3 regions of the Leclercia sp. genome follow, and region 3 is predicted to be linked to each of the others. Evidence: predicted binding sites of a transcription regulator. Region 3 holds the regulator's gene; each other region holds the start of a gene.
What was found. The regulator LexA, encoded in region 3, represses DNA repair genes until DNA is damaged. The targets are predictions, from matches to a motif close to TNCTGTATGTACATACAGNA.

Region 1 (10,306 bases), on a different contig from region 3:
GCATCACAACTGTGACAAGGTGCAGGACCCGTACTCCCTGCGCTGTCAGCCGCAGGTGATGGGGGCCTGCCTGACCCAGCTGCGTCAGGCAGCAGAGGTGCTGCTGGTTGAATCCAACGCCGTTTCCGATAACCCGCTGGTGTTTGCTGCGGAAAATGAAGTGGTCTCCGGGGGCAACTTCCACGCCGAGCCGGTGGCGATGGCGGCGGATAATCTGGCCCTGGCGATTGCCGAAATCGGTGCGCTGTCGGAGCGCCGTATCGCACTGATGATGGATAAACACATGTCTCAGCTGCCGCCGTTCCTGGTGCGCAACGGTGGCGTGAACTCCGGGTTTATGATTGCCCAGGTTACCGCCGCCGCGCTGGCGAGCGAGAACAAGGCCCTGTCGCACCCGCACAGCGTGGACAGTCTGCCGACCTCGGCTAACCAGGAGGATCATGTCTCGATGGCCCCGGCGGCAGGTCGCCGCCTGTGGGAGATGGCGGGCAACACCCGCGGCGTGCTGGCGGTAGAGTGGCTGGCGGCCTGTCAGGGCTGCGATCTGCGCGACGGACTGACGTCCAGCCCGCTGCTGGAGCAGGCGCGGCATATCCTGCGGGAGCAGGTGGCGCATTATGATGACGACCGCTTCTTTGCGCCGGATATTGATGCGGCGATGGGGTTGCTGGATGAAGGCAGTCTGGTCGGGTTGTTACCGGCCATCCTGTAAACAACGCCCGGTGGCGCTGCGCTTACCGGGCCTACAACACCTACGTTATCACGCGATTTGTAGGCCGGGTAAGGCGCAGCCGCCACCCGGCTTTTTTTACGAATACATCGCCGTAATCGACGCGCTGCCCAGGGTGTGGAAATGGACGTTAAAGCCCACCATCGCGCCGCTCGCCTCTTTATCGACCTCGATTCTCTCTACGTCCAGCGCATGTACCGTGAAGATATAGCGATGGGTTTCGCCTTTTGGCGGAGCCGCACCGCCGTATCCGGCTTTGCCAAAATCGGTGCGGGTCTCGACGGCCCCCTCCGGCAGCGCCACCAGCGAAGAGCCGGAGCCCTGCGGCAGCACGCGGGTATCGGCCGGGATATTGGCGACAATCCAGTGCCACCAGCCGGAGCCGGTAGGGGCGTCCGGGTCGTAACAGGTCACGACAAAGCTTTTCGTGCCCGACGGCACCTCGTCCCATGCCAGGTGCGGGGAGATGTTATCTCCCTCATACCCCATGCCGTTAAACACATGACGCAGCGGGAGTTTATCGCCGTCGCGCAGATCCTGACTGATGAGTTTCATACTGTTCCTCCATAGTGAGCCCTGCACGAAGTGTAACGCATAAACTAAAGCGTAAAGTGCGCAGGATCCTGAACCGCATCCACCACCGCGGCGGAGAGCTTGCTGAGCTGGTCCGGGCGAATCACATACGGCGGCATCAGGTAGATTAACTTGCCGAACGGGCGCACCCAGACGCCGCGCGCCACGAAGAAGCGCTGCAGCGCGGCCATGTTCACCGGATGGGTAGTTTCGACGACGCCGATGGCCCCCAGCACCCGCACGTCGGCGACAAAATCCGAATCCCGAGCCGTTGCCAGCTCGTCCTGCAGCTGGGCTTCGATGGCGGCCACCTGATCCTGCCACGCACCGCTCTCCAGCAGCGCCAGGCTCTCGCTGGCGACCGCACAGGCCAGCGGATTGCCCATAAAGGTCGGGCCGTGCATAAAGCAGCCAGCTTCGCCGTCGCTGATGGTTTCCGCCACCTGGCGGGTGGTGAGGGTGGCGGACAGCGTCATGGTGCCCCCGGTCAGGGCTTTGCCAAGGCAGAGAATGTCCGGGGTAATGCCCGCGTGCTCGCAGGCAAACAGCTTGCCGGTGCGTCCGAAGCCGGTGGCAATTTCGTCGGCGATCAGCAGAATGCCCTCGCGGTCGCACATCCTGCGAGTGCGCTTCAGCCACTCGGGATGGTACATGCGCATCCCGCCCGCGCCCTGCACGATGGGCTCGAGGATCACCGCGGCAATTTCGTGGCGATGGGCAGCCATCAGCCGGGCAAAGCCGACCATGTCCATCTCATCCCATTCGCCGTCGAAACGGCTTTGCGGTGCCGGAGCGAAGAGGTTTTCCGGCAGATAGCCTTTCCACAGGCTGTGCATCGAGTTGTCGGGATCGCATACCGACATCGCGCCAAAGGTGTCGCCGTGATAGCCGTTGCGGAAGGTGATAAACCGCTGACGGCTTTCGCCCTTCGCGTGCCAGTACTGCAGCGCCATTTTCATCGCCACTTCCACCGCCACCGAGCCGGAATCGGCCAGGAACACGCACTCCAGCGCCTCGGGGGTCATCGCCACCAGCCGACGGCAGAGATCCACCGCCGGTTGATGGGTGATGCCGCCAAACATCACGTGCGACATGCGGTCAATCTGGGCTTTCATCGCTGCGTTAAGCCGCGGGTGGTTGTAGCCATGAATGGCCGCCCACCAGGAGGACATGCCGTCCACCAGCTGTTCGCCGCTGGCCAGCGTCAGCTCGCAGCCGTGCGCTTCCGTTACCGGATACACCGGCAGGGGCTGGGTCATGGAGGTGTAGGGATGCCAGATGTGTTGCCGATCGAAGGCGAGATCGTCCGTTGTCATAATCGACTTGTAAACCATTTTGAAAACATTTAGGTTTACAAGCATAACCCGAACCCATCCTGAACAAAACCCCTTTGGAGACGCCCCATGGCTCACCAGACTCGCTGGACACTGTCGCAAGTCACTGCATTATTTGAAAAACCCCTGCTTGAGCTGCTGTTTGAAGCGCAGCAGATCCATCGTCAGCACTTCGACCCGCAGCAGATTCAGGTCAGCACCCTGCTGTCGATCAAGACCGGGGCCTGCCCGGAAGACTGCAAATATTGCCCGCAAAGCGCGCGCTACAAAACCGGCCTCGAATCCGAGCGCCTGATGGAAGTGGAGCAGGTGCTGGAGTCGGCGCGTCAGGCGAAAAACGCCGGGTCGACCCGCTTCTGCATGGGCGCGGCCTGGAAAAACCCGCACGAGCGCGACATGCCCTATCTCGAGCAGATGGTGCAGGGCGTGAAGGCGATGGGCCTTGAAGCCTGTATGACCCTCGGCACGCTGGACGACCATCAGGCCCAGCGTCTGGCCTCGGCGGGGCTGGATTACTACAACCACAACCTCGACACCTCCCCGGAGTTCTACGGCAATATCATCACCACCCGCACCTACCAGGAGCGTCTGGACACGCTGGACAAAGTGCGCGAGGCGGGCATTAAGGTCTGCTCGGGCGGGATTGTCGGCTTAGGCGAAACGGTAACCGATCGCGCCGGTCTGCTGCTGCAGCTGGCGAACCTGCCAACCCCGCCGGAGAGCGTGCCGATCAACATGCTGGTCAAGGTGAAAGGCACCCCGCTGGCGGACAACGACGACGTCGACGCCTTTGATTTTATTCGCACCATTGCGGTGGCGCGGGTGATGATGCCGACGTCGTTCGTGCGCCTCTCGGCGGGCCGCGAGCAGATGAACGAGCAGACCCAGGCGATGTGCTTTATGGCCGGGGCCAACTCCATCTTCTACGGCTGCAAGCTGCTCACCACCCCGAACCCGGAAGAGGACAAAGACGTCCAGCTGTTCCGCAAGCTGGGGCTCAACCCGCAGCAGACCGCGGTTCTGACCGGCGATAACGAGCAGCAGCACCAGCTCGAACAGCAGCTTTTCAACGCCGATACCGACCAGTTCTACAACGCGGCGACGGTATGACCTGGCAACAACGCATCGATGCTGCCCTCGTTGCACGCCGGGCGGCAGACGCCCTGCGCGTGCGCACCCCGGTGGAGAACGGCGCGGGGCGCTTTCTCATCCGCGAGCAGCGGCGGTACTGTAACTTCTCCGGCAATGATTATCTCGGCCTGAGCCAGCATCCCACCATCATCCGCGCCTGGCAGCAGGGCGCGGAGCAGTACGGGGTGGGCAGCGGGGGCTCCGGTCATGTCAGCGGCTACACCCACGCGCATCAGGCGCTGGAGGCGCATCTTGCCGACTGGCTCGGCTACCCGCGGGCGCTGCTGTTTATCTCCGGCTTTGCCGCCAATCAGGCGCTGATTGCCGCCCTGACCGGCAAGGACGACCGCATCCTGGCCGATCGCTTAAGCCATGCCTCGCTGCTGGAGGCCGCCAGCCACAGCCCGGCTCAGCTCAGGCGCTTTGCCCACAACGATGTCGCCCAGCTGGATTCGCTGCTGGATAAACCCTGCGCCGGGCAACAGCTGGTGGTGACCGAGGGGATCTTCAGCATGGACGGCGACAGCGCCCCGCTGGGCGATATTCACGCGGCGGCCCAGCGTCAGGGCAGCTGGCTGCTGGTGGACGATGCCCACGGCATTGGCGTCACCGGGCCAGAGGGGCGCGGAAGCGCTGCCAGCCAGGGCGTTAAGCCCGAGCTGCTGGTGGTGACCTTCGGCAAAGGCGTCGGGATCAGCGGGGCGGCGGTGCTGTGCAGCGAACCCGTTGCCGACTACCTGCTGCAGTTCGCCCGCCATCTGATCTACAGCACCAGCATGCCGCCTGCCCAGGCGGTGGCGCTACTGGCTGCCTTTAACCTGATTCGCAGCGACGAAGGCGACGCGCGTCGGCAGCGGCTGGCGGCGCATATCCGCCAGTTCCGCGCGGGCGTGCGCGATCTGCCGATGGCGATCACCGCCTCGCAGAGCGCCATTCAGCCGCTGATCGTCGGCGACAATGCGCGAGCCCTCCGTCTGGCGCACACCCTCAGAGAGCAGGGGATCTGGGTAACCGCTATTCGTCCGCCCACCGTACCGGCGGGCACGGCGCGCCTGCGCCTGACCCTGACGGCGGCCCATGATCCGGGAGATATCACCGCGTTACTGGAGGCGCTGCATGCCGCAGGTGAATAAACAGGCGATTGCCGCCGCCTTTGGCCGGGCGGCGCACAGCTACTCGCGCCACGACGCACTCCAGCGGCAAAGCGCAGACGGGCTGCGGGCCCTGCTCGCAGAGCACCGGTTTGTCAGCGTGCTGGACGCGGGCTGCGGGCCCGGAAGTAACAGCCTGGCCTGGCGTCAGGCCGGGAGCGTGGTTACGGCGATGGATCTCAGTGCGCCGATGCTGGAGGAAGCGCGCCGCAACCAGGCGGCGGATAGCTATCTGCAGGCCGATATCGAAGCCATTCCGCTGGCCGATGCCCAGTTCAGCCTGGTCTGGAGCCATCTGGCGGTGCAATGGTGCGCCAGCCTGCCGCAGGCGCTGGCCGAGCTCTACCGGGTGACCGAGCCGGGGGGCAAGGTGGCCTTCACCACGCTGCTCAACGGCTCGCTGCCGGAGCTGAATCAGGCCTGGCAGGCGGTGGACACCCAGCTGCACGCCAACCGCTTTCTGACCGGGCAGCAGGTGAACGACGCCCTGGCGCGCTGGCAGTACCGCTGCGCGGTCCAGACCGTCACCCTGCTGTTTGACGATGCGCTCAGCGCGATGCATTCCCTCAAGGGGATCGGTGCTACTCATCTGCACGCCGGGCGGGCCGGGAGGCCACTGACGCGCGGCCAGCTGCAGCAGCTGGCGCAGGCCTGGCCGCAGCAGGCGGGGCAATTCCCGCTCTCTTATCAACTTTTTCATGGAATTATCGAACGTGACTGAACGTTATTTTGTCACCGGCACCGACACCGAGGTCGGTAAAACCGTCGCCAGTACCGCCCTGCTACAGGCGGCGCGGGCGCTGGGCCGTAATACCGCCGGCTACAAACCGGTGGCGTCGGGCAGCGAGATGACCGCCGAAGGGCTGCGCAACAGCGATGCGCTGGCGTTACAGCGCAACAGCAGCGTGGCGCTGAGCTACCCGACCGTAAACCCTTATACCTTTGCGGAGCCCACCTCGCCGCACATCATCAGCGCTGATGAGCAGCGCCCGATCCTGTTCAGCACGCTTTCGGCCGGGTTACGCACGCTGGAGAGCCGTGCCGACTGGGTGCTGGTGGAAGGCGCGGGAGGCTGGTTCACGCCGCTGTCGCAGGAGCAGACCTTCGCCGACTGGGTGCTGGCCGAACGCCTGCCGGTGATCCTGGTGGTGGGGGTGAAGCTGGGCTGTATCAACCACGCGATGCTGACCGCGCAGGCGATTCAGCAGGCGGGGCTGCATTTTGCAGGCTGGGTGGCGAACGGCGTTGTGCCGCCCGGTAAACGTCATACCGAATACATGGCGACGCTCCGGCGCGTGCTGCCTGCACCGCTGTTGGGCGAGATCCCGTGGCTGGGCGATGCGGCTGACACTTCGGCAGTCGGGCAATATCTCTCCCTTACTGCGCTGACGCCGTCGGCCCCATCCAGTGGGCAATCAGCGGGTCATCCAGCTCGCTGACCCGGCCCTGGGCCACGTTGCGCCCGCGATAAAGCAGGCAAAAGCGATCCGCCACCCGACGGATCAGGGAGAGGTGCTGCTCGGCCAGCAGCACCGATAACCCCAGCTCCCGGTTGAACCTCAGCAGCAGCTGCGCCAGCTTGAGAGTAAACAGCTGGCCGGTGCCGTGGCTGGGCTCGTCGAGGATCAGCAGGCGAGGGCGGGTCACCAGGGCGTTTGCCAGCGCCAGCTGGTACTGCTGGTCGTCGTTCAGGCCCGAGGCCCGCTGCTGGCGCAGCGGGTAAAGCTCCGGAAAGAACTCAAAAACGTCGCGGCTCACCGTTCCGCCCGCGACGCCTTTCGCCATCTGCGCAATATGCAGATTCTCCTCTACCGTCAGCTGCGAAAAGATCCGCCTGTCCTGCGGCACAAAGCTAATTTCCGTTCCGGCCTGGTGTAATGCACCGGGGGGTTCGTGCCAGACCATGGTGCCGCTGGCGATGGGCAGCAGGCCGGCAATACAGTTCACAAGGGTGGTTTTCCCCATCCCGGGCAGCCCGACAACGCCAGTGCAGACGCCGGGCGGGAGATCGAGGTCAACGTTCCACAGGGTGTGGCGATCCCCGTAATACTGGTTTACGGCGCGCAGGCTTAACATGGTAGTGCTCCTTTTCAGGCATCGGTGTCCCCTGATACTCTGCAAGACTCTTGCCACTGCCCTAAAAACGGCGATTAAACCTGCTTTTTTCGGATTAGGTTCAAAAAACAGCGCGGCGAGGGCAGGGAGATGCACTGCATCGGTGCCCCGTATGGTGTGCCTGGTGCAGGTACCATTTTGGTTAAAATGTGAGCAGTCCCTCACCATTTCGTTAGCTGATTTTTGTCATCAGATCGCCATAATTAGGCGATAAAAATTTTTTACCGCCGCGCTGTGGGCAAAAACCGGGAACGGGCCGAGTCACGTTCCGTATGGGCTGGAGGCAGTTATCCACTATTCCTGTGGATAACCATGTGCATTAGAGTTAGAAAACACAGGGTAAGCGAGAGAATACGCGGCCTGCGCCTGAATTGCTGCGAAACGCGTCTTTTCGATAACTTCATTGCAGATCAACGCGTTAAATAAAAGCAATCATTGTCATCAAAGTGTCAATTTGCTGGGCTAAAGACCGGCGGCTCGCCTTGACAAATGTTAAAAATCAAAAAATTCTGGGGATAACCCACCCCTGATGGAATTTTATCCCGTCGCAGCCGAAATTTTGCGCAGCATTGCTTGATTCCCACTGGTGATGGCACAAAATGGCGCAGATGTTACTGGTTTTATATCCAGTATAATTTACTGGCAAAAATAGCCATCAGGAGTAAAATTACTCACCTGCCGTATTAATCATCATCAGGTCGCCGTTCATGAGTAAACCGTTCAAACTGAATTCCGCTTTCCGTCCTTCTGGCGATCAGCCCGAAGCGATTCGCCGTCTGAAAGAGGGGCTGGAGGATGGGCTTGCACACCAGACGCTGCTGGGGGTGACCGGTTCGGGTAAAACCTTTACCGTCGCCAACGTGATCGCCGATCTGCAGCGCCCGACAATGGTGCTGGCGCCCAACAAAACCCTGGCCGCACAGCTGTACGGCGAGATGAAAGAGTTCTTCCCCGATAACGCGGTGGAGTACTTCGTCTCGTACTACGACTACTATCAGCCCGAAGCCTACGTCCCGAGCTCCGATACCTTTATCGAAAAGGACGCCTCGGTGAACGAGCATATCGAGCAGATGCGTCTGTCCGCCACCAAAGCCCTGCTTGAGCGTCGCGACGTAGTGGTGGTGGCCTCGGTGTCCGCCATCTACGGCCTCGGCGATCCCGATCTCTACCTGAAGATGATGCTGCACCTGACTCAGGGGATGATTATCGATCAGCGCGCCATCCTGCGGCGTCTGGCCGAGTTACAGTACACCCGCAACGATCAGGCGTTCCAGCGCGGTACCTTCCGCGTTCGCGGTGAAGTGATCGACATCTTCCCGGCGGAGTCGGACGACTTCGCCCTGCGCGTGGAGCTGTTTGATGAAGAGGTGGAGCGGCTGTCGCTGTTTGACCCGCTCACCGGCCACGTAGAGTCGATTATTCCGCGCTTCACCGTCTACCCGAAAACCCACTACGTGACCCCGCGCGAGCGTATCGTGCAGGCGATGGAAGATATCAAAGTTGAGCTGGCGGATCGTCGCAAGACCCTGCTGGAGAACAACAAGCTGCTGGAAGAGCAGCGCATCAGCCAGCGTACCCAGTTCGATCTCGAGATGATGAACGAGCTGGGCTACTGCTCCGGTATCGAAAACTATTCGCGCTATCTCTCTGGGCGCGGGCCGGGCGAGGCGCCGCCGACCCTGTTTGACTACCTGCCGGCGGATGGCCTGCTGGTGGTGGACGAATCCCACGTGACCATCCCGCAGATTGGCGGGATGTATCGCGGCGACCGGGCGCGTAAGGAGACCCTGGTGGAGTACGGCTTCCGCCTGCCGTCCGCGCTGGATAACCGCCCGATGAAGTTCGAAGAGTTTGAGGCGCTGGCGCCGCAAACCATCTACGTTTCCGCGACGCCGGGCAACTACGAGCTGGAGAAATCCGGCGACGAAGTGGTGGATCAGGTGGTCCGTCCAACCGGCCTGCTGGATCCGATTATTGAAGTGCGTCCGGTTGGCACCCAGGTAGACGACCTGCTGTCGGAGATCCGCGCCCGTGCCGCCATCAACGAACGCGTGCTGGTCACTACGCTGACCAAACGCATGGCGGAAGACCTGACCGAATACCTCGAGGAGCACGGCGAGAAGGTGCGCTATCTGCACTCGGATATCGACACCGTGGAGCGCATGGAGATCATCCGCGACCTGCGCCTCGGCGAGTTCGACGTGCTGGTGGGGATCAACCTGCTGCGAGAGGGGCTGGATATGCCGGAAGTGTCGCTGGTGGCGATTCTGGACGCCGATAAAGAGGGCTTCCTGCGCTCCGAGCGTTCACTTATCCAGACCATTGGTCGTGCGGCGCGTAACGTTAACGGCAAAGCGATTCTCTACGGCGACAAGATCACCCCGTCGATGGCAAAAGCGATTGGCGAAACCGAACGCCGCCGCGAGAAGCAGCAGGCCTACAACGAAGAGCACGGCATCACGCCGCAGGGTCTGAACAAGAAGGTGGTGGATATCCTGGCGCTCGGCCAGAACATCGCCAAAACCAAAGCCAAGGGACGCGGTAAGTCACGCTCACCGGTGGAGGCCGATACCGTTGCCCTGACGCCGAAAGCGCTGCAGCAGAAAATTCACGAACTGGAAGGGCAGATGATGCAGCACGCGCAGAATCTGGAGTTCGAAGAGGCGGCGCAGATCCGCGACCAGCTTCACCAGCTCAGGGACTTGTTTATCGCGGCGTCCTAGGTAAAAGCAAAATGGCAGCCTTTGGCTGCCATTTTTAGGGTTTGCACCTTCTCCCTGTGGGAGAAGGCCGGGATGAGGGCACCAGACCGCACGGCCTGTAGGCCCGGTAAGCGCAGCGCCACCGGGCGTTAAAGGCCGCACAATCTCACCCCAACGCCTGCACCGCCTTCTCCAGCGCCACGCGCAGTAAATGCCGATCATGGCGGTACTTGATATCGCTCGCCTCGAGCGGCTCCTGCACCACCACCCGGCCTTCCATGCCCGATACATCAGTGCCAGGCCCGACCACCACCGCATCGATAATCTTTTTCCCGACGTACTGCTCCATCAGCGCCAGCTTAGCAGGCAGTGAAAGCCCCGCGGCGGCAGGGCTCAGCTCGCGCCCCAGATTGCCGATGTAAACCACGGGAGCGGGGGTCCGGCGCAGCGCCTGGGCCAGATCCTTGATCAACAGCAGCGGCATCAGGCTGGTATAAAAACTGCCCGGGCCGACCAGAATTAAATCCGCTTCACCAATGGCTTCCACCGCTTCACGGGTGGCCGGAACGC
Region 2 (10,306 bases), on a different contig from region 3:
GGTGATCCTCAATAACAGTCCCGGCGGTTATCAGCAGGGATTACAAAATCAGATTATGGAGTTAATTTATGCCGGGGCTGAAGCCAGTCTGCTGGATAAAACGGGTGGGCTTTTTGTCCGTAATGGCGAGCATCTCTCCGCTGAAGATAAGTTGCTTTTGATGAGCGTGGCCTGTCTTTATCTTGATGATCGTGCAGGTGGAATTGGTGAGCAGCTTAATCAGCGTATTCATACTCTCAAACCTCCGGCCAGAGCATTCGTACCTCACGCAGTCCGGGAACGTAATCAGCACAAGGAGTGGAATCCCGATGTCGGTCAGTTACAACATTTCAACGGATACGGTGGGTTTTCTCAGGATGGTCGGGAGTATCAGATTGTCCTGCGGGAAAATGCGCTGACACCAGCACCATGGTCAAACGTACTGGCAAATTCCCGTTTTGGCAGTGTGATTTCAGAGGCGGGACAGGCCTATACCTGGTATGAAAATGCGCATGAATACCGGTTGACACCCTGGGAGAACGATCCGGTGAGCGATCGCAGCGGCGAGGCGTTTTATCTGCGCGATGAAGAGAGCGGCGAGTACTGGTCGCCAACGGTTTTGCCTGTTCGCGGACACGGTGATTACCTGACGCGCCATGGTTTTGGTTACAGCGTCTTTGCCCATCGTGAAAGCGGTATAGACAGCGAGTTGACTGTTCTGGTTGCCGAAGACGCGCCGGTTAAACTTGCACTCCTGACGCTCAGTAATACGTCGGGCCGGACACGCAAACTTTCCGTAACTGGCTATGTGGAATGGACGCTGGGTGAATCCCGACCTCGCTCGGCTCCTCACATTGTGACACAGGCAGCCAGTGTTCCTGGCGGCTGCGGGGTACTGGCGAACAACTTTTATGGTGATAACGGCGGTGACCGTACTGCATTTTTTGCCGTCAGCGGTAATGACTGTTCGCTGACTGGTGACCGCCGGGAGTTTATCGGTCGCAACGGCTCGCTGCACGCCCCGTCTGCGATGAAACTGCTCAGGCTATCAGGTAAGACGGGCGCCGGCCAGGATCCCTGCGGGGCGGTGCAATCTGCCGTCAAATTAATCGACGGCGATCAGAGGACCTTTATTTTCATCCTTGGCGCTGCTGAGAATCATGCTCGCGCTCAGGAGACGCTTGCCCATTATATGAACGAAGATGCGGTCCGCCAGGCGCTGAACCGGGTTCATATCCACTGGCACAATATGCTCGATAAAATTGTGGTTAACACCCCCGACACGTCCGTAAATTTACTGGTTAATGGCTGGCTAATGTATCAGACAGTAGCCTGTCGTCTTATGGCCCGCAGTGGTTACTATCAGTCTGGTGGGGCATTTGGTTTTCGCGATCAGCTGCAGGATACGCTGGCACTGAGCCATGCTGCTCCGGATCGAATGCGTGAACAGATAATGCTCTGTGCATCACGGCAATTTATCGAGGGTGACGTGCAGCACTGGTGGCACCCGCCACACGGAAACGGTGTGCGTACCCGCTGTTCCGATGACTACCTGTGGCTTCCTTTTGCTGTTTGCCACTATGTTGAAACGACGGGGGGTATGGATGCACTGGAAACACGCATTCCTTATCTTGAGGGACGGCCGCTTCAGCCGGGTGAAGAGTCAGTCTATGACACGCCGGTCATCAGCGGCACCGAAGAGACACTCTGGTTACACTGCGTCAAAGCTCTTCAGTATGGACAGCGGTTCGGGGGGCACGGCCTGCCGCTGATGGGGGCAGGTGACTGGAATGACGGGATGAACCAGGTGGGTATCGAAGGCAAAGGTGAAAGCGTCTGGCTGGGCTTCTTCCTGTACGATATTTTGCAGCGGTTTGCAGCGCTGGCGGAGCGCAGGATGGATGAGAATGTCGCCTCTATGTGCCGTGCACAGGCCCTGCGTCTGCAAAGCAATCTCGAAGCCCATGCCTGGGATGGTGAATGGTACCGGCGCGGGTATTTTGATGATGGTACTCCCCTGGGGTCGAAAGCCTCTCAGGACTGCCGGATCGATGCGATTGCGCAGAGCTGGTCTGTATTGTCCGGGGCCGCAGACCCGGGACGGTGCGCAAAGGCCATGCAGGCGCTGGATAAGCACCTTGTGGATAACGAAGGAGGGCTGATCAAACTGTTAACGCCTCCTTTCGACGGACACGGCCCGAATCCGGGCTACATACAGGGGTACCTGCCCGGCGTGCGGGAAAACGGAGGGCAGTATACGCATGGCGCCATCTGGGCAGTGATGGCCTTTGCCCGAATGGGGAATGCCGAACGAGCCTGGCAACTCTGGTCAATGCTCAACCCTATAAATCACACCCTGAATGCGGACTCGGTCGGGATTTATAAAGCTGAGCCTTATGTCATGAGTGCTGATGTCTACAGCGTCGCTCCCCATACCGGACGTGCAGGGTGGAGCTGGTATACCGGTTCCGCAGGCTGGGCCTGGCGTTTACTTACCGAGGAATTACTGGGGATAAAACGTTCCGGCACTGACTTTAGTGTTCATGCCAGGTTACCGGATGCGTGGTCGTCTTTTTCTATGGCATATCAGTATGGTGAAAGCCATTATCAGATTAGTGTTTCACGCGGCGATGCAGAATATTGCGTGACGCTGGATGGTGTTCTCCTCCCTGATGACAGAATACCGCTGAAGGATGATAGACAAAACCATACGGTTGAGATCATTCAGAACTGACGCTGATCCCGGAGGTGCATTAACGTCTGCCGTTAATGCGCTGATTATCCCTGAGAACGTCAATCGCTGTCTGCATGGCGATTTTGTCATCCCTTTTTTTTTGCCTGCCCTGCATGACCTGAAGGTATTCCAGCAAGGTTCGGGTATTAATCGGTCGGCCCTGTTTACCCACAGCCAGCACGGCTTCGCCAAGAATAATTTTTACTGGCGGTAGCTGGGACGGGTACCAGTCAAGGGTGTCTTCTGATTTCATTATAAATTTCTCATGGAAGGGTATTATATCATAAATCGGACGTTCAATTTTCAATATCTGCTATCGTGATTCAGTCATAAATCAACATAACTTAACCCGGCTGTTTTTAGAGTAAAGCGTATAATAATTAATGTATTCCTCAGAGAGTTATTTATGTCTTATACAAATGGGCTCAGGTATTTTAAAGAAAGACCGGTTCATGTTGCCTGCCCGGTATGCGCACACAGAGCCGATCAGAAAGCAGGTAAACTAAGAAAAGATGCGGTTCTTGAGTGCCCTGCCTGCGGACTGTTGTTCAGACCTTCAGAATGCTGGTGTATCGGCGGCTGATCAGCTTCTGCCACTTAACGTCAGTGATGTCGGGAAATGACAACATTTCTCCTGTACTGCAGTTGTCGAGGGTATGATAATGAAATCTAAAAAATCTGTTTTTATTGAAGGACATATCCTGTCAAACAGCTGTCACGGGCAGGCCGGTCAACCTTTCTGTATTCACCGGGTCAGGTTTAGTAATGGTAAATATGCGATTATTCGGATGGCATCCGGGATATGTTTCAAACCAGGCGAAATTATTCAACGAAACGATTGTGAGTGGTTTTATAAACTTACCAAAATTCGGCTTTTTTCTTTTGAGTACCTTGACGATGATGAATCAAGAAGACAATTCCTTGAGTATCAATGATAAAACCATGGATTTATAACAGAATAAATTTGCTGACTTACAATTCATTCCTAGCTCTTTAAATCCTTTACCAGGCATTGCAAAATTATTTTTTCTGAATTTAGATGGGTTTAAATTGTCTAAAACAAAATGTATCGCTAAAGACAAATTGCCTCATTGTTTTCCTTTTGCGTTATAACCTTCATTAGCATTAAGGAAATTTATGGCACAGACTTTTACTCATAATTTACTTCATCCTCGCCACTGGCTTACCTGGTCTGGTTTGGGTCTGCTGTGGCTTCTCGTTCAACTTCCTTACCCGGTTTTACATATTCTGGGCTCTGGCCTTGGAACAATATCCAGACCCTTTCTGAAACGCCGGGAAGGGATTGCGATTAGAAATATCGAACTGTGCTTTCCCGAGATGACACCGTTTGCCCGGAGCCAGATGGTCAATAAAAACTTTGCTTCTCTCGGGCTGGGACTGATGGAAACAGGAATGGCCTGGTTCTGGAGCGATGCGAGAGTCAAAAAATGGTTTGATGTCGAAGGGCTTGAAAACCTGACCGGTGCGACAAGAGGAGTAATGGTTGTCGGGATTCATTTTATGTCCCTTGAGTTGTGTGGAAGAGTAATGGGGTTATGCCATCCTATGATGGCAACGTATCGCCCACACAATGATCCATTAATGGAATGGGTACAGACAAAAGGGCGTATGCGTTCAAATAAGGCTATGATTAATCGACGTAATTTATCAGGTTTTGTTCATGCGCTAAAAGCAGGTGAAGCCGTTTGGTTTGCACCAGACCAGGATTATGGGTCTAAAGGAAGCGTTTTTGCACCTTTTTTCTCGGTAAAAAAAGCAGCCACGACGAACGGAACGTATGCTCTGTCAAAACTCGCTGGTGCACACTTGATCACACTTAGCATGATTCGACGTAGCGATAAAAAAGGTTATCACATGTATATCAGCAATCCGTTGTCAGGCTATCCAGGGGAAGACAAGGTCGCCGCAGCGGCTTATATGAACAAGATCATCGAGCGTGAAATTCTCCGTGCTCCTGAGCAATACCTGTGGATGCATCGCAGGTTCAAAACGCGTCCTGAAGGCGAAGTCTCTTTATACAAATGAACAACTCTACTTGTCATGAGCCAGAATCTATCTTTCTTGCCACTGCGTATTTGTAAAAATGCGATAAGGAATTTTCGATCGGATTCATGTTAACGATGGCTTGACTGACAGCCAAAGTTAATCAATTGAACCGGTTTGGATTTGAAGGTCCGTTTTTCGCTCATAGCGGACATAAGCTTGCGTGTCAGTCCGCTTTGTGCCAGTAGCAGACCCTTCGATTGTGCAGAACTGTGATGAAAGGGAAAAACTCATACCTCTTCCGTTTTGAGTATGCGGATATGATGCGCAGCACCTGCAAAAATGACCGTACATCTGCCTTTGTATCGGGTATTCCCGCAACCGCCCTGTATGTTATGTGCCCCCATAATACCGCAGCGGGAAAACAACAAATCAATTAACTCGCTGTTTTCACCTATTTTTCCGGAAAGAGCAGCCCATCTGAGTAGCAGGTGAGTTCCCCAGTGACGGTCCTCTGTTGGAAGTTCAATGGCCAGCTCATCTGGCAGGGTGTCCCTCAGTCGTGCCAGGATTTTTGGCTGCGAAGAAAGAGAAGCATCCAGGTCTGCCACTGGCAAATGGTCAGGGAATTCGCAGGTATAGACTCTGGGAGTATGAACAGGAAGACGCGATATCATATGAGCGTGGTAATCGGCACCGTCAAAATTATCAATAAACCAGAACGCCAATCCTGTACCTTCGCCTGTACCAAAAAACTGAGGGTCAAAGCTGTCAAATAACGCGCGTGAACCGTGATAAATTCTCACAATAGCTCCTGTCTGCTACCTGTAAATCAGATCGTTAATAATCTCGTTGATTACTGTTTTGACTACTTTATGTATGCAGGAATCCGCAGCATAAGGCATTAATTAGAGAAATTTTGCTTGAGGTTAAATTGTGATTTACATCACAATTTAAAACCCTATAATCGCCGGAAAATTGAGCATTTATTTTGACGGCAGGGATGAGGTGTCTTCCTGCCGTTTTTTTATTCCGTACTTATCGCGCGGGAGCTGCACCAATACGACGCAGCGCGTCCTGCACTTCATGTAATCCAAAAATATCATCCGGAGGCGGGGTTTTTCCGGCCAGCTGGCAGAACGTAAAGGCGGCATTGGATGCAGTTAACCGCTCGCGGTGCAGCGCCTGCAGGGCCACCACAACCAGCGTTCGGTCTTCATCTTTCAGTTCTTCGAGTCGCATACTGTTTCCTGTAGGTTGATGTTCATATCATGACCGTCCTTTTGCCGTTTTATTGTCAAAGGCCAGGATAACTCCGAGGCACATCAGACAGGCGTAGGCGATCTGCAGCACAATGGTCACCGGCAGGGGCATCGCATCGACGAGTAATAACGGGACGACCAACGCCACGCCCAGCAGGACCATTCCCCTGCCGGTCTTTTTGACGAGGTCCGCCCACTGGTCCTCTGGAACGTTTCTGGCACGCAGAACATGGCAGATCATGCGTTCAGCATGGTGCTTTACGAGTGACATAATGGATTTACCTTATTTATCCTTCGCGCCACCAAACATGGCCCGGGCATTGCTCAGGGTTTCATTGTCATCTTCCCGGGGCGCGGGCGGTGCACTGCCCTGCCCTTTTGCTGGCGTCTGCGCTGCCGGTCGGCGGTTGCCGAACGATTTCATTTCTTCCGGGAAAACCGCCTGCATCAGCAGAACCATCTCCTCGAACGTGGTCGATTCATTCAGCTGGGCTGCCAGCAGATGCGGCAGCCTTTCATCCTGTTTTCTCAGGGCAAAGCCGGACAGAAGCGCAGCACGCCAGACGTTCCCCCGCTCACCCTGGGGCAGCCTGTCTGTTTCATCGCAGACGTAGCGCTCAGCAGCGTTGCTTTCGGGGTTCAGGTAAAACGTAATTTTTCTACGGGTGTCCGGTTTATCCATCTCATTAACCAATTGCGAACATGCCATTGACCAGGTCAAACTGGGGATCTTCGCTCAGGTAAAACCTGTCATCGCGCACCCCACAAAATTGTCTGACCGCACTGGCGATGAGTTCGGCACCGCCACCAATTACCATAACATGAGAATAACTTTCAAAGCTCTTCACGGCATCGATCACCCGGTTCACAAGACGGTGATGTGAATCGCGAAGCGCTTCCTGCACGACGGCCAGTCTGGAGGCATCGTTAATGCGCTGCCGCATAAAATTCTCGTCTTCGCGGTGGATGATGAGTTCGTCAGCAAGATAGCTGCTGCCCCGCGTTCTGGCCACTGCCATCGCCGCCCTGACGTCCTGCGTCATCAGTGATACCCCCAGGCCGGAGTCGCCAAAGATACGCGAAATCCCCCGCATTTTGGCCCTGACATGTGAAATATCGAGCGTGGTGCCTCCCAGGTCAACAATGAGCAGTGAGTCAAGGTCGTCCAGTTTGCTCACCACATCAAAGCCTGCCGGAATGGACTCAGGCATGACGCGCACACTGCGAACGGTGAAGGCCAGTCCGTCATTCAGGGTGACCGGCCGCATCAGGTTTTCCTCTTTGCGCCGGATATTCTCAGCACAGGGTTGATTGTCACGGTTGTAATACTCCGCGAGCGGCAGCGTCACGACAATGTCGACCTCCCGGGGTTCAAGTCCGGTCTGCAGCAGCGCATGGTGGACGGCAATGACGTTCACATCACTGTACTGCCATGCAATGTTGGTCGTGACCAGCGCATCGGCGCTGATGGGATCGAAGGTGTAGTGCTCTCCATTGAGCGAATAGTTAAAAACGCGCTGGCCCCCAAAGCAAACCGCCCACTCACGCTTGAAACTGTTCGGACTGATCGCCCGATGAACTTTTTCTCCGTCCTGCCACATCAGCTTAATGTTGGTTGATCCATCATCGATGAAAATTTTCATATAACCTCACGGTAATTTCAAATACAAAATCAGGTTTTTATTTGAGAAGTATAAGAGAACAATTTGAAATTTACACAGTGCGATGGGATTTATCAAGAATAATTTAGAGAAAAATTAGAGAATAATAAGGGGTGAATGTGGGATGTGTTAAAAAAGGGCATTCTGCGCTCGAAGTTGATCGCTTACGGTAAAAATACTACTGTATATAAAAACAGTATAATTAAAGTCGTGAGGGATACATGAAGTTACAGTTGCTTAGGCCGGGGAAAGAGATTCCGCCGCAAACGCATCCTTTTTTTTCAGATCTGGCCAGCTGCGGATTTCCCAGCCCGGCCCAGGATTACGTTGAGTCAGATCTGGATTTGCATGACTACTGCATTCGTCATCCGAGTGCGACCTACTATCTGCGCGCGAGCGGCGACAGCATGTCAGATGGTAGCCTGTTTAACGGGGATCTTCTGGTCGTCGACTGCGCGGAAAAACCTCAGCACGGCGATATTGTTGTGGCCAGCCTGCAGGGTGAATTTACCGTGAAGCGCCTGCTGCTGAGGCCGAGACTGATTCTGCAGCCTATGAACGCCGGCTGGGCACCTATCTACCCCGACCCCAATGAGCTGGAAATTTTCGGCGTGGTGACCCACATCATCCACCGGACACGGGAGATGTACTGATGTTTGCCCTCGCTGATGTGAACAGCTTCTACGCCAGCTGCGAGCGGGTATTTCGCCCGGACCTGAAGGGTAAGCCTGTTGTGGTGCTCAGCAATAACGACGGCTGCGTAATCGCCCGCAGCGCGGAGAGTAAAAAATACGTGCGTATGGGTACCCCGTGGTTCCAGATGAAAAACGAAAGCTATCCGGAGAAAATTTACGCGTTCTCGAGTAATTACGAGCTTTACGCTTCAATGTCGGCCCGCGTAATGAGCTGTCTCGAGGAACTGGCACCTCGCGTGGAACAATACTCAATTGATGAAATGTTCTTAGATATCAATGGAATAAATAAATACAATAACCTGGAAGATTTCGGTCGGCAACTGCGTGGGCACGTTTATGACTGCACCCGGCTGACGATCGGCGTCGGTATGGGTCCCACTAAAACGCTGGCCAAATCTGCTCAGTGGGCCTCAAAGGAATGGAAACAGTTCAGGGGCGTACTGGCCCTGACCCCGGGTAATCCGGCCAGAACGCGGAAATTGCTCTCCCTGCAGCCTGTGGAAGAGATCTGGGGCGTCGGAAACCGTATTGCGAAAAAGCTGCATGTTCTGGGAATCAGGACGGCGCTGGATCTGGCTCTGACGAACCCGACCTTTGTGCGTAAAAATTTCTCTGTTGTGCAGGAAAGAACGGTACGTGAGCTGAACGGTGAGAGCTGTATAGCCCTCGAGGAAGCCCCTCCCACCAAACAGCAAATTGTCTGCAGTCGCAGTTTTGGCGAGAAAATCACGGAAGCGGATTCGCTCCGCCAGGCCATTTGCCAGTATGCGGAACGGGCGGCGGAGAAGCTCCGGGGGGAACACCAGTTCTGCCGGCATATTTCTGTCTTTATCAAAACGTCTCCGTTTACCGTTAAAGAGCCTTACTACGGCAACGTGGCTACGGAGAAACTGCTTACGCCCACTCAGGATACCCGGGACATCATTGCGGCCGCCACAACGGCGCTGGAGCGTATCTGGAAGGATGGCCACCGGTATGCCAAAGCCGGTGTGATGCTGAATGACTTCACAAGTTCCGGCGTGTCACAGCTGCAGCTGTTCGACGAACGTCCGCCCCGACCTCATAGCGCAGAACTGATGAAGGTTCTCGATGGTATTAATCATTCTGGCCTGGGCCATGTCTGGTTTGCCGGACGAGGCATTGCACCATCCTGGCAGATGAAACGCGATATGCTGTCCCCTGCGTACACCACTCGCTGGAAAGATATCCCGATAGCAAGGATTAGTTAAATTTCGCCTTTAAGAGTGAGCTAGCAGTGCTCGCCGCAGCCGAACGACGGGGCGAAGCCCGCGAGTGAGCGAGGAAGCACCAAAGAGACGAACTAACAAACATTACTTACGCGCCTTAGCTAGAAAATACCCATACAAATGCTTGACTGACTATAGGTTGGTACCACAGTCCCAGTTGAGTGGTTAGGACCACGGTCCCAGTTGGGTGGTTGGGACCACGGTCCCAGTTGAGTGGTTGGGACCACGGTCCCAGTTGGGTGGTTGGGACCATGGTCCCAGTTGAGTGGTTGGGACCACGGTCCCAGTTGGGTGGTTGGGACCATGGTCCCAGTTAAGTGGTTGGGACCACGGTCATGAGGATCGTAAATTAGAAAGATAGTTATGAATAATTACTTTTTTACTTAATAGCCAAATGCTCAAGCATTTCTTCAAACTTCCCAATGTCTTTTTCTGAAAGCTTAGAGCGATCTAGGCTAATGATTAATTTATTGCCTTTATACTGCGCTGATGCTCCCGGAATGAAAACGCGCTTTTCAGGGGTCTGATTTAATTTTTTGCTGGGATCTTTTAGTAAGGCTGTAAGAAAATGGATTATTTCATCAGCCTCAAGTACCACACCTGCCTTTCTTTTTTCTGAAAGTTCATAAGCCCCTTCGAGTAAACGAGCCTCGTTATCAGCAAAAATTTTCTGTAAATTTTCACCAGCTCTGGCAGAAAGCTCGCCTGGATGAGAAAAAAGGGC
Region 3 (10,306 bases):
ACTCCGTTTCACAGCAGAACGACTGGGAATCAACCAGCCCGGCCTTCCGTGAAGCAAACGTGCAGGGTAAAAACCTGATTGAATGGCTGCCAGGCTCCACCATCTGGGCCGGTAAGCGCTTCTATCAGCGTCATGACGTTCACATGATCGACTTCTACTACTGGGATATTTCAGGTCCTGGTGCAGGTATCGAAAACATCGATCTGGGCTTCGGTAAGCTCTCTCTGGCAGCAACCCGTTCTTCTGAGTCCGGCGGCTCTGCGACCTTCGCCGAGCGTAATGCGGACGGCGACCGTGTTTATGACAACGTCGTACCAAACGATGTCTTCGACGTTCGTTTAGCGGGTATGGAAATCAACCCAGGCGGTACCCTGGAACTGGGCGTTGACTACGGTCACACCAACATTCCTGACGACTTCTACCTGCAGCCTGGCGCCTCTAAAGATGGCTGGTTGTTCACCGCTGAACACACCCAGAGCATGATGAAGGGCTTCAACAAGTTCGTTCTGCAGTACGGCACGGACTCCATGACCTCTAACGGCAAAGGTATTCCACAGGGCGGTAGCGTTAATAACGACGGTTCTCTGATCCGCGTTCTCGACCACGGTGCCATCACCCTGGCTGACCAGTGGGATCTGATGTACGTCGGTATGTACCAGAATATCGACCGCGACAACAACAACGGTACCGAGTGGTGGACCGTCGGTGTGCGTCCGATGTACAAATGGACACCAATCATGTCCACCCTGCTGGAAGTGGGCTACGACAACGTCAAGTCTCAGAAAACTGACGATAAAAACAGCCAGTACAAAATCACCCTGGCACAACAGTGGCAGGCAGGCGACAGCATCTGGTCTCGTCCGGCTATCCGTGTCTTTGCAACCTACGCCAAGTGGGATGAGAAATGGGGCTACGCAAACAACAGTGATACCGGCTACACCTCTGGTGTCGCGTATAACGACACTTCTGCGAAAACCTTCAGCCGTGGCGACAACGATGAGTGGACCTTCGGCGCCCAGATGGAAATCTGGTGGTAATACGTAACACCTGATGTATTGACCTAAAAGAGGGGCGCAAGCCCCTCTCTTCGTAGAGTACGGCGCGCTATTGCCTGGCCACCGCTGTGCTGATGCTATCTGAGGTAAAAACAATGAAAATGAAGAAAAGTCTCGTCGCGCTGTGCCTCTCTGCAGGGTTGCTGGCAAGTGCTCCAGCCATCACTCTCGCAGACGTCAATTTTGTACCGCAAAACACCAGCGCCGCGCCTGCTATCCCGGCCGCCGCGCTACAACAGCTGGTCTGGACGCCTGTCGACCAGTCCAAAGCCCAGACCACCCAGCTTTCTACCGGCGGTCAGTCCTTAAATGTCCCGGGGATCGCCGGCCCGGTGGCGGCCTACAGCGTGCCTGCCAATATCGGTGAAATCACCCTGACGCTGAACAGTATTGTGAACAAGCAAACCAGCGTCTTCGCACCGAACGTGCTGATTCTGGATCAGAACCTGACGCCATCGGCCTACTTCCCGAGCGAATACTTTACCTACCAGGAGCCGGGCGTGATGAGCGCTGACCGTCTGGAAGGGGTCATGCGCCTGACGCCTGCGCTGGGTCAGCAAAAACTGTACGTGCTGGTATTTACTACCGATAAAGATCTGCAGCAATCCACCAAGCTCATCAACCCGGCTAAAGCCTATGCCAAAGGCACCGGCAACGCCGTGCCGGATATCCCGGACCCGCTTGCCCGCCACGTCACCGACGGTGAGCTGCGGTTGAAAGTCTCCACTAACAGCGCCTCCAGCGTGCTGGTTGGCCCGCTGTTTGGCTCCTCCGGCACCGGCCCGGTGACCGTGGGTAATACCGCAGCACCTGCTCCGGTCTATGCCGCGCCAGTCGCCGCTCCGGCCACCACGACACCGGCGACCGCTGCTGCCCCGGCCGCCGCGAAGAAGAGCGAGCCGGTGCTTAACGATACCGAAACCTATTTCAATCAGGCCATTAAACAGGCAGTCGATAAAGGCGATGTCGACAAGGCGCTGAAACTCCTTGATGAAGCCGAGCGTTTAGGCTCGACCACTGCCCGTTCCACCTTTATCAGCAGTGTAAAAGGCAAGGGGTGACCGTCTCCCCACAGTGCTGATTTTGTCAGTAGTTTGGTGCGCCCTTACGGGCGCACTTTTTTTGCACGGTCTGCCGCTGTTGCATCTCTGTTGCGATAATGTTCGCTAGTTCACGTTTGCCCGCCCCCATTCCGCGTTTCTGCGATACAATAGCTTCACGTTATGTATCGGAGAGTCTGGCATGTCACACCCCGCGCTAACGCAACTGCACGCGCTGCGTTATTTTGACGAAATCCCTGCGCTGGAACCGGAGCAGCTCGACTGGCTGCTGCTGGAAGATTCCATGACCAAACGTTTTGAGCAGCAGGGCAAAAAGGTTACCGTCACCCTCATTCAGGAGGGATTTGTCACGCCCGACGCGGTTGCGGATGAACTGCCGTTGCTGCCGAAAGAGGCGCGCTACTGGCTGCGGGAGATCCTGCTCTGTGCCGACGGTGAACCCTGGCTGGCCGGACGCACCGTGGTGCCTGAGTCCACGCTTACCGGGCCGGAGCTGGCGCTGCAGCAGATGGGCAAAACCCCGCTGGGGCGTTATCTGTTCACCTCCTCCGAGCTTACCCGTGATTTTATTGAAATTGGTCGCGATGCCGGGCTGTGGGGACGTCGTTCCCGCCTGCGCTTAAGTGGTAAACCTTTGATGCTGACCGAGCTGTTTTTACCGGCGTCGCCGTTGTACTAAGAGGAAGAGAAAATGGAGTGGAGTCTGACGCAGAACAAGCTGCTGGCGTATCACCGCTTGATGCGAACCGACAAGCCAATCGGTGCGCTGCTGCTGCTGTGGCCGACCCTGTGGGCGCTGTGGGTGGCGACCCCCGGGCTGCCGCCGCTGTGGATCCTGGCGGTGTTCGTGGCGGGCGTCTGGCTGATGCGTGCGGCAGGCTGTGTCGTCAACGACTATGCCGACCGTAAATTTGACGGCCATGTGAAACGCACCGCGAATCGTCCGCTGCCAAGCGGCGATGTCACCGAGAAAGAGGCACGCACGCTGTTTGTGGTGCTGGTCCTGCTGTCGTTCCTGCTGGTACTGACCCTGAACACCATGACCATTCTGCTCTCCGTGGCAGCGCTGGCCCTGGCCTGGGTCTACCCGTTTATGAAGCGCTACACCCATCTGCCGCAGGTGGTGCTGGGCGCGGCCTTTGGCTGGTCGATCCCGATGGCGTTCGCCGCCGTCAGCGAAAGCGTGCCCTTGAGCTGCTGGCTGATGTTCCTGGCGAATATCCTCTGGGCGGTGGCCTACGATACCCAGTACGCGATGGTTGATCGGGACGATGACCTGAAAATCGGCATCAAATCGACCGCCATTCTGTTTGGGCGTCAGGACAAGCTGATCATTGGGATTTTGCAGGTTGCAGTGCTGGGGCTGATGGTGGCGATTGGTTACCTGAACCAGCTGAACGGGGCCTTCTACGCGGCGGTCGCGGCGGCAGGGGTGCTGTTTATCTATCAGCAGAAGCTCATCGCCAACCGCGAGCGCGAAGCCTGCTTTAAGGCGTTTCTCAATAACAATTACGTCGGTCTGGTGCTTTTCCTGGGACTGGCGGTGAGTTACTGGGCATAAAAAAATGCCCGGTGGCGCTAGCGCTTACCGGGCCTACAGGTTCTGTATCGTAGGCCGGGTAAGGCGAAGCCGCCACCCGGCATTTTTATGCACTACTCGCCCTGCGTCGCGCTCTCAATCGTTAAGCGCACGTCGGAGGTCATCAGGTCTGCCAGCATCTGGTACACCTTCATCGTCTCTTCCGGCTCGGCATCACCGCTGTCGCTGATATACCCCTCGTCACGCAGCGTCAACACCAGCGAGCTGAACACCGCTTTATCGAAGAACTCCGGCGCGTTGATGCCGTGCAGCATCGACAGACGCTGTGCCAGCGTGCGGCTCTCTTTCTCCAGCGTACCGCGGTTGATCGACGGGTTAGCGCTCAGCAGCCAGAAGGTAATAGCGTAGCGCTGCACGGTCTCGCGTGCGCCCGCCGCCAGCAGCTGCAGCGTGCGTGCCCGGGACGGGTTGATCAGCAGAGCGTCATCTTTCTGCGAGATCAGTCCCTGGCGGGTCAGCTCTTCAATCTGCTGATCCAGCACCTCTGCCAGCTCGTCGTTGTTCCAGCGCAGGAACAGCTCGGCTTTCAGCATCGGGTAGAGAGCGGTGACATGCTCCAGCAGTGCCTGACGGCTGATCTGGCGATGCTGGGTGATGATGGCAGCCATCAGCGAAGGCAGCATCAGCATATGCGCAATGTTGTTGCGGTAGTAGGTCATCAGTACCGCCTGCTCGCGCGGCAGAATGATGATATCGCCAATGGTGTCCTTCTCGACCTCGAACTTGTTCATCTGCAGCGCGTGGTCGATCAGCTCGCTGGCGCTGGCGGCCGGCACCGTGGCATCTGCCGCGTACGGCACGTTGCGCATCAGGTTCAGGTAGCAGTCGAGCTGCTCGGTCAGCTGCTCGCGGGTGAGCGAGCGCTGGCGAGAGGCCAGCAGGGCGGTACAACACAGGTTCATGGCGTTGGCCGCCCCGGCGTTGTTAATACGCACCATCAGATCGGCGGCAATGGCGTTCACCGTTGGCGTCAGCCAGGCCGGACGCACCGCTTCGATCGGATCGATGGACTCGCGCCACTCCGGCACACGGTGGTTGAGATAAGTCATCAGCGGCATAGGTTCGCCGAAGTTGACATACCCCTGGCCGAGGTTACGCAGCTTGCTCAGGCCGCGCAGCATCTGCAGCAGGCTCTCTTTCTCTTTGGTGGCACCGCGCAGCTCTTTGGCGTAGGTACCCACTTCCATCACGTGCTCGTAACCTATGTAGATTGGCACCAGGGTGATTGGACGCGTACCGCCGCGCAGCATCGCCTGAATGGTCATCGACAGGGTGCCGGTTTTCGGATCGAGCAGACGGCCGGTACGGGAGCGGCCGCCCTCCACGAAATATTCCACCGAGTAGCCGCGGCTGAACAGCTCGCCCAGATACTCGCGGAACACGGTGGAGTAGAGCTTGTTGCCTTTAAAGGTACGGCGAATAAAGAACGCACCCAGACGGCGGAAGATCGGGCCTGCCGGCCAGAAGTTGAGGTTGATACCCGCAGCGATGTGCGGCGGCACCAGCCCCTGATGATAGAGCACGTACGAGAGCAGCAGGTAGTCCATGTGGCTGCGGTGGCAGGGCACGTAGACAATCTCATGGCCGTCGTGGGCCAGCTGGCGCACGCGCTCGGCGTTGTGCACGTTGATCCCCTGATAGAGACGGTTCCAGGTAAAGCTCAGGATACGGTCGCTAAGGCGGATCATCTCGTAGGAGAAGTTGGCCGCAATCTCTTCCATCAGGGCGATGGCGTTTTGCTGCGCCTTCTCGTGGGAGATTTTTTTGCTACGCGCTTCGTCTTCGACGGCGCGGGCAATGGCCTTCGAGGCCAGCAGCTTATTAAACAGATCCTGACGGGCCGGCAGGCGCGGGCCTACCGCGGCCAGACGCTGACGGGCAAAGTGCATGCGCGCCACGCGTGCCAGCTTCTGGGCAATGGTCTTATCCGTACCGTGCTCATCGGCCATGCGACGCAGGGAGACTGACGGTGAAAAACGGACGAAGCTGTCGCGGCCAAGCCAGTTGACGGCGAAAAACTTCTGCACCCCGTTGAGCATGCGCAACGGCGGATTTTCCTCGCCTTTATCGCGCCCCGGACGACGACCAAACATCACCGACACGGGCACCATCTGCACGTCCAGCAGCGGGTTGCTGCGGTGCAGATCGAGGTAGTCATGGAACAGCTTGATCGACTCTTCTTTCGGCGTGTACCAGGTGAACACGCGAGGGCCACCGTGGATAAAGATGTAGCGCGGCAGCTGGGTGCCGTCGATCTCCAGCGGCTCCAGCGGATCGGGAAGATCGTGCGCCAGGCACTGGGCGCGCAGCGTCAGCAAGTCGGCCTTCGAGTTATAAGGCAAAACGTACATAATAGGACGCGAGGTATCGAGTCCCAGTTCCAGCGTCGGAACCGCCGGAATAGACTTGCTTTTTACCAGGACGCTTAATGGTAAATTAAGTAATTTGTAGTAAATTCGTGGCCAGCCAGACATAAACGATGTAAAGCCTCTGGTTAAAAATGCAATTGCGGCGCAAGGATAACAGAAAGCGCGCAAAATTTCTGTTGTTACCCGTCATACTTCCGGTGGCTGCGCCAGGCGCTTAACCCACCGTTTCTGACGCTATTTTCGAAGAAAGGTTTCTTTTAATGGCCAATAATACCACTGGGTTAACCCGAATCATTAAAGCTGCCGGCTATTCATGGAAGGGCATCCGTGCTGCCTGGATCAATGAAGCCGCATTTCGCCAGGAAGGGGTTGCGGTCGTCGCGGCGATTATCCTTGCCTGCTGGCTGGACGTTGATCCCATCACCCGCGTATTACTGATTGGCTCGGTGATGTTGGTGATGATAGTCGAAATTCTCAACAGTGCGATCGAGGCGGTCGTCGACCGTATCGGCACTGACTTTCACGAGCTCTCGGGCCGGGCAAAAGATATGGGCTCAGCCGCGGTGCTGATGGCGATTATCGTTGCGTTGTTTACCTGGGTCACGCTGCTTTGGGGACATTTACGATAAGCCTTCAGAAACCGAACAAGTCTCTGGTTTTTTATGCGGTTTGTGGTTCCAAAATCACCTTTAGCTGTATATACTCACAGCATAACTGTATATACACCCAGGGGGCGGAATGAAAGCGTTAACGACCAGGCAGCAAGAGGTGTTTGATCTCATTCGGGATCATATCGGCCAGACGGGTATGCCGCCGACGCGTGCAGAAATCGCGCAGCGTCTGGGCTTCCGTTCTCCAAATGCCGCCGAAGAGCACCTTAAGGCACTGGCGCGCAAGGGTGTGCTTGAGATTGTTTCCGGTGCGTCTCGCGGTATTCGTCTGCTGATTGAAGCCGAAGAGGGCCTGCCGCTCGTCGGTCGCGTTGCCGCGGGTGAACCGCTGCTGGCGCAACAGCACATTGAAGGCCATTATCAGGTCGATCCGGGCATGTTCAAACCGAGCGCAGATTTTCTGCTGCGCGTAAGCGGTATGTCCATGAAAGACATCGGCATTCTGGATGGCGATCTGCTGGCGGTACATAAAACGCAGGACGTGCGTAACGGTCAGGTCGTGGTGGCGCGCATCGATGATGAAGTGACCGTCAAGCGCCTGAAAAAGCAGGGCAACACCGTGCAGCTGCTGCCGGAAAACAGCGAGTTTTCCCCGATTGTTGTCGACCTGCGCGAAAATAACTTCTCCATCGAAGGGCTGGCGGTTGGCGTCATCCGCAACGGTGAATGGTTATAAATCCTTTCTGACAAACTGCGGCAGTGCCGCAGTTTGCTTTTCCTGCCTCTGGCGAACATTTTCATGTCTCTCCTGACTGCTTCAGACAAGGCGTTGTGGCGTCTTGCGCTTCCCATGATCGTCTCCAATATCAGCGTCCCTCTGCTTGGGCTGGTGGACACGGCTGTGATTGGTCATCTCGATTCCCCCGTTTATCTGGGCGGTGTCGCCATCGGCGCGACGGCAACCAGCTTCCTGTTTATGCTGCTGCTCTTTTTGCGCATGAGCACCACCGGCCTCACCGCGCAGGCCTATGGCGCGAAAGATCCGCTACGTCTGGCCCGCGCGCTGGTGCAGCCGCTGATCCTGGCCCTGGGTGCCGGGCTGCTGATTGTGCTGTTGCGCACGCCGCTTATCGATCTGGCGCTGCATATCGTTGGCGGCAGCGAGGCCGTGCTCCATCAGGCGCGGCGCTTCCTTGAGATCCGCTGGCTCAGCGCCCCGGCATCGCTGGCTAACCTGGTGCTGCTCGGCTGGCTGCTGGGGGTGCAGTATGCCCGGGCGCCGGTGATCCTGCTGGTGGTGGGTAACCTGCTCAACATCGTGCTGGATCTGTGGCTGGTGATGGGCCTGCAGATGAACGTGCAGGGGGCCGCGCTGGCGACCGCTATCGCAGAGTACGCCACTCTGATGATTGGCCTGTGGATGGTCTGGCGGGTGCTGGCCCTGCGTGGTATTTCGCTGGCGCTGCTGAAAACGAGCTGGCGGGGCAATATCCGCAAGCTGCTGGCCCTCAATCGCGACATCATGCTGCGCTCGCTGTTGCTACAGCTCTGCTTCGGGACGCTGACGGTAATGGGGGCACGGCTGGGGCCGGAGATCATCGCCGTTAACGCCGTGCTGATGACCCTGCTGACCTTTACCGCCTATGCGCTGGATGGCTTCGCTTATGCGGTCGAGGCACACTCCGGGCAGGCCTATGGCGCGCGGGAAAGCGGGCAACTGCGGGAAGTGTGGCGGGCGGCCTGCCGTCAGTCCGGCCTGGTGGCGCTGGCCTTTGCCCTCATCTATGCTCTGGCAGGCGATCACATTATTGCCCTGCTGACTTCACTGCCCGAGCTGCGCGCGCTGGCGAGCCACTATCTTATCTGGCAGGTGATCCTGCCGGTGGTAGGGGTCTGGTGCTATTTGCTGGATGGCATGTTTATCGGTGCCACCCGAGGGGCAGAGATGCGCAACAGTATGGCCGTGGCGGCCGCTGGATTTGGCCTGACGCTTTTCACCCTGCCGTGGCTGGGCAACCACGGTCTGTGGCTGGCCCTGACCGTGTTCCTGGCCCTGCGGGGGCTGTCTCTGGCCTGGATCTGGCACCGGCACTGGCGCAACGGCAGCTGGTTTTCATAGCGGCTTCGCCTGGCCGAACGGTAAAAGATTCCGAATAACAAACCGAACGCCGCAGGCTTATCTATAATTATTATCACGTCCAGCACGAAACGTATTTCAGGACGAACTTAACCTTAACGACCGAACGAAGAGGAATCGATGATGAATAAAGACCAAGTCGGCGGTAACTGGAAGCAATTTAAAGGTAAAGTAAAAGAACAGTGGGGCGACCTGACTGACGATGACATGACCGTCATCGAAGGTAAACGTGACCAACTGGTGGGTAAAATTCAGGAACGCTATGGTTATGAGAAAGACCAGGCAGAGAAAGAAGTTGGTGACTGGGAAACCCGTAACAACTATCGCTGGTAATTAACCTATACCCGCAGGTACACGGATGTACGCCCAGGGCGACCTTTCAGGTCGCCCATTTTTTTGTCCTCAGCGCGGCTTTTTCTTCAGCTGGATAGAGTGATCGTGCTGACAATTTTCCTGATGGCGGCAGGCTTCCACTTCAACGCAGTTACGGCACAGACCGTGCGCTTCAATCACGTTGTGGCGCAGGGCAAACCCCATCTTCGCCGCCAGGCTATGCATGATATCTTCCACCCCTTCCGCGCCTTCTTCCTTCACGCTGCCACAGCGGTCACAGATGAACATCGCTGAGGTATGGGTCGGCTGATCGAACAGATGACACAAAACGTAGCTGTTGGTCGATTCCACCTTATGCACAAAGCCCTGCTCGAGTAAGAAATCGAGCGCCCGATAGACGGTAGGCGGCTTGGCCTGCGGCTCGCTCTCGCGCAGCAGGTCGAGCAGGTCGTAGGCGCTGATCGCCCCGTTTTGCAGGCTCAGCAGACGCAACACTTCAAGGCGCTGCGGAGTCAGGCGCACATTGCGTTGCGCGCACAGCTTTTCGGCTTGCGCTAACAGTGCCTGCATTGTGGTCGTTTCCATTTTGCACCTCGAATGACGTGGAATAACAAACCGCCAGTTTACCATGTTCTGGCCTAAACGCCGAGATCCACCGGGTGTGCTACCCTGACGAAAAACCACAGGAGATGAAAAGATGAAAAGACCGGACTGCATTCGCCACTGGCGTGAAGTAGAAGGCGCCGACGACTCAACCTATCCCGACAGCACAGAGCGTTTCGCCATTGGCGCGCCGCTGGCCCGTGCGCTCGGGCTGGGCCGTCTCGGTATCCACCATGAACGCCTGCCGCCGGGACGTCGCACTTCCTATCCTCATGCCGAAAGCGACGAAGAGGAATTTATCTTTGTGCTCGAGGGATATCCCGAAGCCTGGATCAACGGTTATTTATGGAAACTGGAGCCGGGGGACAGCGTTGGTTTTCCTGCCGGAACGGGCGTGTGCCACACCTTTATTAATAATACCAGTGAAGAAGTGCGGTTATTAGTGGTGGGCGAAGCGAATAAAAAACATAACCGAATTTATTATCCGCTGAATGCGGTATATGCCGCCACTCGCGAAGATCGCTGGATCGATCATCC

Region 1: uvrB (excinuclease ABC subunit UvrB) is a predicted target of LexA. The motif match lies at 7,647-7,666, and genes of this name have one in related genera.
Region 2: umuD (translesion error-prone DNA polymerase V autoproteolytic subunit) is a predicted target of LexA. The motif match lies at 7,820-7,839, and genes of this name have one in related genera.

What each region holds. Positions count from the first base shown of each region.
Region 1 covers NZ_DAIQCE010000017.1:47,111-57,416, forward strand. The annotation lists gene hutH (histidine ammonia-lyase) at 1-712, shown strand, start outside; gene V7Q49_RS22185 (kinase inhibitor) at 809-1,285, opposite strand; gene bioA (adenosylmethionine--8-amino-7-oxononanoate transaminase) at 1,330-2,619, opposite strand; gene bioB (biotin synthase BioB) at 2,707-3,747, shown strand; gene bioF (8-amino-7-oxononanoate synthase) at 3,744-4,901, shown strand; gene bioC (malonyl-ACP O-methyltransferase BioC) at 4,885-5,640, shown strand; gene bioD (dethiobiotin synthase) at 5,633-6,358, shown strand; gene V7Q49_RS22215 (ABC transporter ATP-binding protein) at 6,297-6,995, opposite strand; gene uvrB (excinuclease ABC subunit UvrB) at 7,742-9,757, shown strand; gene yvcK (uridine diphosphate-N-acetylglucosamine-binding protein YvcK) at 9,903-10,306, opposite strand, start outside.
Region 2 covers NZ_DAIQCE010000010.1:16,669-26,974, forward strand. The annotation lists gene V7Q49_RS18550 (GH36-type glycosyl hydrolase domain-containing protein) at 1-2,713, shown strand, start outside; gene V7Q49_RS18555 (hypothetical protein) at 2,733-2,966, opposite strand; gene V7Q49_RS23575 (YnfU family zinc-binding protein) at 3,120-3,296, shown strand; gene V7Q49_RS18560 (hypothetical protein) at 3,376-3,648, shown strand; gene lpxP (kdo(2)-lipid IV(A) palmitoleoyltransferase) at 3,851-4,759, shown strand; gene V7Q49_RS18570 (hypothetical protein) at 5,008-5,523, opposite strand; gene V7Q49_RS18575 (hypothetical protein) at 5,756-5,959, opposite strand; gene V7Q49_RS18580 (hypothetical protein) at 5,987-6,250, opposite strand; gene V7Q49_RS18585 (plasmid partitioning/stability family protein) at 6,263-6,661, opposite strand; gene V7Q49_RS18590 (plasmid segregation protein ParM) at 6,666-7,622, opposite strand; gene umuD (translesion error-prone DNA polymerase V autoproteolytic subunit) at 7,862-8,293, shown strand; gene V7Q49_RS18600 (Y-family DNA polymerase) at 8,293-9,564, shown strand; gene V7Q49_RS18605 (ParB/RepB/Spo0J family plasmid partition protein) at 9,962-10,306, opposite strand, start outside.
Region 3 covers NZ_DAIQCE010000007.1:123,989-134,294, reverse strand. The annotation lists gene V7Q49_RS16815 (maltoporin) at 1-1,037, shown strand, start outside; gene malM (maltose operon protein MalM) at 1,151-2,116, shown strand; gene ubiC (chorismate lyase) at 2,298-2,795, shown strand; gene ubiA (4-hydroxybenzoate octaprenyltransferase) at 2,808-3,677, shown strand; gene plsB (glycerol-3-phosphate 1-O-acyltransferase PlsB) at 3,770-6,190, opposite strand; gene V7Q49_RS16790 (diacylglycerol kinase) at 6,346-6,714, shown strand; gene lexA (transcriptional repressor LexA) at 6,824-7,432, shown strand; gene dinF (MATE family efflux transporter DinF) at 7,496-8,815, shown strand; gene V7Q49_RS16775 (CsbD family protein) at 8,957-9,166, shown strand; gene zur (zinc uptake transcriptional repressor Zur) at 9,236-9,751, opposite strand; gene V7Q49_RS16765 (cupin domain-containing protein) at 9,864-10,306, shown strand, end outside.